DNA from 2 places in the Lysinibacillus sp. NPDC093688 genome. Region 1 is predicted to be linked to the other one. Evidence: riboswitches for the same ligand, from Rfam matches in the RefSeq annotation. Region 1 holds a riboswitch; the other holds the start of a gene.
What was found. A riboswitch is a leader RNA that binds a small molecule or an ion and turns the genes downstream of it on or off. The one in region 1 is predicted to bind S-adenosylmethionine.
Positions count from the first base shown of each region.

Region 2: linked by a shared signal. The riboswitch ahead of ACQKN2_RS23875 (O-acetylhomoserine aminocarboxypropyltransferase/cysteine synthase family protein) and the one ahead of ACQKN2_RS19580 (MetQ/NlpA family ABC transporter substrate-binding protein) in region 1 are both predicted to bind S-adenosylmethionine.

Region 1 is NZ_JBNNUX010000031.1:10,730-14,939, forward strand. Features, by position in the region: gene ACQKN2_RS19575 (methionine ABC transporter ATP-binding protein) at 1-917, opposite strand, end outside; gene ACQKN2_RS19580 (MetQ/NlpA family ABC transporter substrate-binding protein) at 1,022-1,852, opposite strand; SAM riboswitch class I at 2,115-2,220, opposite strand; gene ACQKN2_RS19585 (pyridoxal phosphate-dependent aminotransferase) at 2,452-3,621, opposite strand; gene ACQKN2_RS19590 (hypothetical protein) at 4,196-4,210, shown strand, end outside.
Region 2 is NZ_JBNNUX010000060.1:2,685-6,894, reverse strand. Features, by position in the region: gene ACQKN2_RS23885 (DASS family sodium-coupled anion symporter) at 1-740, opposite strand, end outside; gene ACQKN2_RS23880 (glycerol-3-phosphate acyltransferase) at 922-1,554, opposite strand; SAM riboswitch class I at 2,078-2,191, shown strand; gene ACQKN2_RS23875 (O-acetylhomoserine aminocarboxypropyltransferase/cysteine synthase family protein) at 2,309-3,610, shown strand; gene ACQKN2_RS23870 (hypothetical protein) at 3,933-4,210, shown strand, end outside.

The DNA.
Region 1 (4,210 bases):
TTACCGACAATGCCGTTTTTTAATTCAATGATATTGGCTGTTAAAATATTTGGTTGTACATCATAAACTTTGCTCACTTCTGCAAGTAATGGCTTCCCGGTACTTTCACCAAGGAATGTTAAACGAATCACACTTCCTGAAAGATTTAATTGCTCGATAAGGGAAGGCGATAAATTGCGTTGAGAAATGGTATTTAAAAACTTACGTGTCGTTAAATGCTGTGGCTTCGAAAATAGTTCTATAGCAGAGCCATATTCTACAACCGTCCCTGATTCAAGAACGGATACATCATCGCAAATTTTTTGAATAACATTCATTTCATGTGTAATGAGTAAAATAGTGATGCCCAGCTCACGATTAATTTTCAAGAGAAGCTCAAGAATAGCGTCAGTTGTTTCAGGATCGAGTGCACTTGTCGCTTCATCACTGAGTAAAATCTCAGGCTCTTGGGCGAGGGCACGTGCAATAGCGACACGTTGCTTTTGACCACCTGAAAGCTGGCTAGGGTAGCTATCTAATTTCTCTGTTAGGCCAACGATTTCTGCATATTTTGCAACGCGTTTTTTCACTTCAGAGTCGTTATAGCCTAGAAGCTTTAATGGTACCGAGATATTGTTGTAAACGGTCGCTGTTTTTAAGAGATTAAAATGCTGGAAGATCATGCCGATTTTTTGACGTGTTTCGCGAAGGTCGTTTAAAGAAAGGGAAGTAATATCTACATTGTCGATCAATACTTTTCCTGTTGTTGGACGCTCTAATAAATTAACACAACGAATAAGGGTACTTTTTCCTGCACCACTGTAGCCAATAACCCCATGAATTTCACCTTTTTTGACATGCAAGTTAATGCCATCTACTGCTTTAACGCTACCTTTTTTAGTTTTAAATTCTTTTGTTATATTTTCTAGTTGAATCATACTGTGATATCTCCTTTCTAAGTCTTTCTATAAAGCAAGAATCTGCTAGCATTCCTATAGGAGTCTCGCAGATTCTCAATTTTATGAAAGACCCTTCAGCGTTACTACCAGCTTGGAATGATAGAACCTTTGAATTCCTCTTCAATAAATTTGCGTACTTCATCAGATTGATAAGCTTTAACAAATTTTTTAATCGCTGGGTCATCCTCGTTTTCAGCACGTACCGCTATGTAGTTTACATATGGAGAGTTAGTAGATTCTAAAAGAATGGAGTCTTTTTTAGGATCAATACCAGCATCAAGAGCGAAATTCGTATTAATAGCTGCCACATCTACTTCACTAAGCTGCTTCGGAATTTGTGCAGCCTCTAATTCAATGAATTTAAAATTCTTTTTGTTTTCTTCCACATCGCGAATAGATGCTGTTAAGTCTGCACCTTCTTTTAATTTAATGAAGCCTGCCTCTTGAAGGACAAATAGAGCACGAGCCCCGTTCGTTGGATCATTTGGTAATCCGAATGTAGCACCATCAGGAACTTCATCCAATGATTTATATTTCTCAGAGTATATGCCCATAGGCGTTAAAATTGTTTTTCCTACTGGCACTAAATCTGTTTTGTGATCTTTGTTAAATGCATCGAGGAATGGCTTATGTTGATAGCTGTTTACATCAAGATCACCCTCGGCTAACGATGTATTTGGTAAAACATAATCAGAGAACGTTTTTAGTTCTACCTCTAAGCCATTTTCTTTGGCAACTTTTGCTGCAACCTCTGCAATTTGTTCGTGGGGACCAGAAGTTACACCTACTACAATTTTATTTTCATTAATAGCCTTACCTTGACTACCTTTATCTTCTTTAGTACCGCAGCCTACTAATGCTGCTACTAATGTGAGACTTGCTAAACCTAGTAAAATTTTATTTTTCTTTTTCATGAAACATACCTCCAAAGTTGTTTTATCGGTTTTAAAAATCAATTTCGCCTTGGCGTAATTGCGTCCGGATTTTGAATTGTGCTTAGGCCTGCAGGATGCAGGTCAGTTAGCCGTTTTCGCTGGATGCGAAGGTTTTAGGCTAACATCCTTATATTCATTCCTTTCAAAATCCGTGACATCCGCCGGAGGCTTTTATCTTCATGTAAATGAAGATAAAAAAAACTCTCTTATAAACTAAGAGAGGCTCATGAAAAAACGTCCTCTCTTATCTTTCAAACGATGATCGTTTGCTGGATTTAGCACCTTCCTTAAAAAAAGGAGGTTGCCGAGCTTCATAGGGCCAGTCCCTCAGCTACTCTTGATAAGAGATTTATAATATTTTTTTGTAATTCCGATATACCTAATATAGATTATAGGATATAGTAAGTCAATTGAATTTTTGAAATATTTTATTTTGTTATACTATTTAGTTGTGAAAAAATCCGCTAGAAGAAGGGGAGGGGCAACTAAAAAAGATAGGAAATGAAAAACTGTTCCTATAGCAAGTTTGAGCTAATGGAACAGTTTTTCGATAGAGCCTACTCAGGTAGGGGATATGTTCATGAGCTAAATAAGTTTAATTTTTCAACTCTACTGATCGCTTCACGTAAGCGGTCTTCGCTAACAAGTAAACCTACCCGCACATAACCTTCACCGTATTGACCGAAGCCATTGCCTGCAGCTACTGCGATATCAGCTTTGTCGAGCAATACATCAGCAAACTGCTCGCTTGTATAACCTAATGGAACAGGGAGCCATGCAAAGAAAGAGCCCTTCGGTGCGGTTACTTGCCAACCAATTCGCTGTGCTTCTTCGATAAGAACATTTCGTCGACGCTCATAAGTGGCTCTTAGCTCATCTGCGCAATCCTGAGATGCTGTAAGGGCAACCGCTGCTGCTTGTTGCACAGCGGGGAATTGACTACAAAATAGATGATCCTGAATTATATTAATAGCCGCAATAATATCAGCGTTACCAACTGCAAATCCAATACGCCAGCCTGCCATATTAAATGTTTTAGATAATGTATACATTTCGATGCCGACCTCTTTGGCACCTTCCGCTTGCAGGAAGCTAATAGGTTTCTTGCCGTCAAATCCAATTGCTCCGTAAGCGAAATCATGTGAGACGATCATGTTGTGCTCTTTAGCAAAGCGCACCGTTTCCTCGAAAAATTCAAGTGTTGCAGTACCACCAGTTGGGTTGTTCGGGTAATTTAAGTAAAGAAGCTTAGCCTTTTCTTTTACGTCATCGGAAAGAGCATTATAATCAGGTAAGAAATTATTTTCTGCAAAAAGTGGCATGACATCAAAATTGACATCACCTAATACAACACCTGATAAGTAATCAGGATAGCCAGGGTCAGGCAAAAGCATTGTATCGCCAGGATTTAAAACGGCTAACGGTAGCTCGACAAGTCCAATTTTCGAACCACCAAGAATAGCGACCTCTTTCTCAGGATCAATATCAACATTGTATTCACGTTTGTAGAAGTCTGCGGCTGCTTGACGTAATTCTACTATGCCACGGAATGGAGAATATTTATGATGTTGAGGGTTTTCAGCTGCCTCCTGTAACGCTTTTATAATGTGTAGGGGAGTGGGCTGATCTGGATTGCCTTGACCGAGATTAATAACATCGCGCCCTTCTGCTAAAGCAGTATTCACTTTTTGCACCAAGGCTGCAAAAAATTGAGTCGGGAGTTGCTGTAGTTTTTTTGAAAGTTCCATGCATGTTCTCCTTTTTAGAAAATAATAATTGATGCAAATACTATTACTTTTTTTACTAATTGTCTAGAGTCTTTATTTACAAAGGTGGACGCACAAAACGCAAGTAGAGAGCATGTGGGCCTAAGCACAAAGCCGATTTCGGACGTAATTATGCCTAGGCATTGTAACAACATCTGAGGCATCTTAACAATGCCTATAAAACATAGGTTTAGGCATTACTTTTAAGCCCTTAAAAAAATATTTAATTTTTTTTAAAATTACTGTAACTTTTATTAGACTTAATCGTACTTATTAATAGAATCTAAAACTAAGAGCAAAAATGATTAGTAAGATTCACTTTCGCGAAAAGACCAGGACTCACTTCATTGCTGAGATCCTGGTCTTTTTGTATTTGTTTCTTCGAGCTGTTCTGAAAGCGCTCTTAGCTCAGACAACAGCGATATCATTTTCACAGAATTGAGCTTCAGGAAGCCCACTTCTTCAGAGGTAGGAGGTATGAAGTGCTTTTTTCTTTATAGAACATATGTTTATATTGTATATTGTGAATAATCAAAAAATAAAGGAGTGACGGGTAATGACGAAATGGAAG
Region 2 (4,210 bases), on a different contig from region 1:
GACATGATGATGGAGAAGGGGGCAGCATAAAGCAACCAAGCACCCCAAGAAATATCCACACCAAATTGTTCTTTAATGAAATTTAAAGCGACCATATTTTGAGCTGCTGCCGTTTTAATACCGATATTCCAAATGGAGACAGCTTGCACAGAGGTAATGACAAGTAAAGCAGCAAGTCGACTATCACGTGGTAAACCAAATGCCGCTACCATTCCAAGTAGTATTGGTACAACTGCGCCTGCACGTGCAGTAGCAGAAGGGACGAAGAATGCGAGTGCAATAGATACTAAAATAGCACCGAAGACAATGGCTTTCGTTTTTGTCCCTACTAGTGAAAGAATCCATAGCGCAAGACGTTTATGTAAATTGGTAATTTGCATGGCTGCCGCTAGGAAAAGAGCTGCGGCTACTAGTGCAACTGCTGAATTACTAAATCCACTTAATGCTAATTTTAATGCATCTGATGTTCCTAGCTCTCTCGTTGGATCTTCCATTGACGGAGCTAATCCTAGTAAAACTGTAACGAGAGCAATAATCATGGCAGAGCTAACGGGATAGGATACTGCTTCTGTAACCCAAAGAATGACCGCGAAAGCTAAAATAGCCAAGGCCCGTTGTCCAGCTACAGGTAAATCGCCGTTGCTCGGTAAAAAAGTTATGATGATTAGTGAAGCGAAGGCTAATGCGATCCAGAGTGGTTTCAAATTACGTTTCGGTTTTGCTTGTTCGGAAGTAGACATACTTTCTCATCCTTTCTAACATTTTCTATAACATCGACTAGTAAAATGCTTTATTAAGAAAGTAAATTGTCTATTTATTGTAAAAAAAGCTAGTGTGTTCAAATGCTCTCTAGTTATAGCGATAATGGGCAGTTACGAGAAAATACGCGGTCATAGAAAAGACAATAATATCCAAAAGATATTAGTTTTTCTTTTTGAATGCAGAAGTAACTTTAGGTTCAGTTCCTAGCATCAATCGTTTAATATTTTCGATATGCAAAATGATGGCTATACCAAAAAGAAATAAGGCTATAATCGTTGGGCCGACCCCAGGAATCCATAAATATGTGGCTGTACAAAAAACGAGATAAAATTCAAGTACACCGACAATTAAAAAGCTCGTCACGAAAGAAAAAATAACAAATAAAATGAGTGCAAATAAGCCAACTTTCCAATCAATCGCAAGTAATATCCCGATAATTGAAGCAGTTCCTTTGCCGCCATTGAAGCCCATATAAAATGGGAAATTATGACCTAGAATGACACCGGCTGCTACGATATAGATAAAGAGCCAAACTTGTACTTCAGTTAATTGTGTTATATCAGCAAGATAGACATGTGCACCGATTATAGCTGCAACACCTTTACCGATATCGATAAGTGCAACTAATATACCGTATTTCCATCCGAGGGAGAGTGTTGCGTTGGAGGCACCTGCATTGCCATATCCAGCCTTTTTTAAATCTACCCCGGATAAAAACTGAGCAACTTTAGAGCCGTGAACACAGCCAATCAAATAACCAACAAGAAGAAAAATGATAACCGCTTTTAACATAAAAGTCCTCCTTTCTAAATAATAAGCTCATCACCAAAAGTTAGGGATGACATCTTTGTATATAAGTTGATTGGAGTGGAGACTGGGCGACTCCTCGGGGGTCAGCGATAGGGGAACGAAGGCTAAAACCATCACATCCTGTGATAACGCCTTCGTGACCAACATCGGTGCTGCTGCCGCTTCGTTAGCACTACGCTTTCGCGCAGAAAACATCTGTTGGCCCGAGACCCTGGAGCGAGCAAGTAGAGGAACGAAGGCTAAAAGCATCACGTCCTGTGATAACGCCTTCGTGACCAACATCCTGTTGCCCCAAGCGGCTCATCGGACGCCCCCAGGAAAGCGCCCAGTCGGAACGTAAATCAACCCCACTTTTTGATGAGAAACTAGTAAACATTAAAATAATGTATGCGTTCGTTTTACGTAAAAAAGCAGACAGAAGTTTCGGAAAAAATAAAATTTTAGTGTTGACAGAGAAAAAGTCTATGTTTATACTTTGTAACAACGATGGAAATTGAATCTCATACTCTTATCAAGAGCGGCGGAGGGATAGGCCCTATGATGCCCGGCAACCAGTAAGTGACGAACTTGCTAAGGTGCTAATTCCTACAGATTCTTACTTGGATCTGGCAGATAAGGGGAGGAAAACTTGCACCCGCAACCCTCTTCTTAGCTGAAGAGGGTTTTTGTTTTCTACTGAAAAAATCCTCCTCATCTCCGGTACCATCGTAAAAAAATAACCATATGGAGGTATACAATGACAAATTTTAAACCAGAAACATTGCTGTTACACGGTGGCCAAGAGCCAGACCCGGTAACAGGATCTCGTACAGTACCAGTATATCGCTCAACGGCATTCGTTTTTAAAGACACTGCTCATGCGCAACGTCTTTTTGCCTTAGAGGAAGCTGGCAATATTTATACACGAATTACAAACCCAACTGTAGATGTTTTTGAAAAACGCGTCGCTTTATTAGAAGGCGGTACAGCAGCGGTAGCACTTTCATCTGGTGCAGCAGCTATTGCATTTTCAATTTTAAATCTTGCAGGGGCAGGTGATGAAATTGTTGCTGGTAGCTCTTTGTACGGAGGTACTTATAATTTATTCGCCAACACACTACCAAACTACGGTATTAAAACAATTTTTGTAGATGAAACAAATCCAGAAAATTTCAAAGCAGCTATTACGGATAAAACAAAAGCAGTGTTCGCTGAAGTTTACGGTAACCCAAGTTTGAAAGTGCTAGACATTGAAGCAGTAGCGAATATAGCACATGAAAACGGCTTGCCATTAATTATTGATAGCACATTTGCTTCACCATATGGCTCTACACCAATTGACTTCGGTGCAGATATCGTTGTTCATTCCGCAACGAAATGGATCGGCGGCCATGGTACAACTTTAGGTGGCGTTGTAGTAGATGCAGGGAAGTTTGATTGGACTCGCGGACGCTTCCCAGGCTTTACGGAGCCAGATGCTTCTTATCACGGTTTGCGTTATGGTATCGATACAGCAGCGGCTGCATTTGCCACAAAACTGCGAGTGCAATTGCTACGCGACTTTGGACCAACATTAAGTGCAGATGCAGCATTTAATTTATTACAAGGTTTAGAAACGCTTCATTTGCGTATTCCTAAACACAATGAAAATGCATTGGCGGTAGCTGAATATTTACGAAACCACCCATCTGTGGAATATGTAAATTACAATGGCTTAGAAGATTTCCCAACTCATGAGTTAGCTAAAAAATATTTGAGAAATGGCTTCGGTTCAGTGCTTACATTTGGCATTAAAGGTGGACGAGAAGCAGGGCGTAAATTGATCGATAGTGTGAAATTATTCTCGCACGTAGCAAATGTAGGGGATGCCAAATCATTAATTATCCATCCAGCATCTACTACACATCAGCAACTATCAGCTGAAGAGCTAATCCAAACTGGCGTAACCGAGTCGCTCATTCGCTTATCCATCGGTTTAGAGGCAGTAGAGGACATTATTGGAGATTTAGAACAAGCTATTGAACAAGTAACAGCTTCACAACAACAAGTAGAAGCCTAATAAAAAAACACATTGGCTAATGTTGTAGCGTTTACGTATTTTCTCATTCGATAGGCCTCATTTGGTAATGCGTAAAACGTTGCTACATCATCCGCTTGCCTCATTTGGTAAGGGTAACTAAAATTCTTCGGAAGTAATACCTAGTAATTTGATAAGTATTATTGACTTGTTTAATTCCTTGTTTTATACTAGGAAATAAGAAAAGCGTTCGACATTTAGTTTTCATAAGTGCTCCCCCACTTTTGAAATATATGAAGCGGAGTAGTTGCTCAGTCAGTAACTACTCTTATCTACCAAAACTGATGATAAAGGAGTGTTTTAAATGGGAAATGTGTATAGTGCGCAAAACATTGCATCTTATCTTATTTATGAGTTAAATGAAGGTCATGTGTTTGTGAACAACATGTCCATTCAAAACATACTTGCGTCAGTTGAGAGTAAATGGCAAGAGATCTTTGGACATTCAGCTTTTAAGGAAATTCTTTATGTCAAAGAGGAAGGCTATACAGTAAAAGAAGTTTTTGAAGCTTATGAAGGCTATGGGGCAAGTCATATTCCTCTACCTGCAACAGAGTATTACTTAAAATACGGCACATTCCA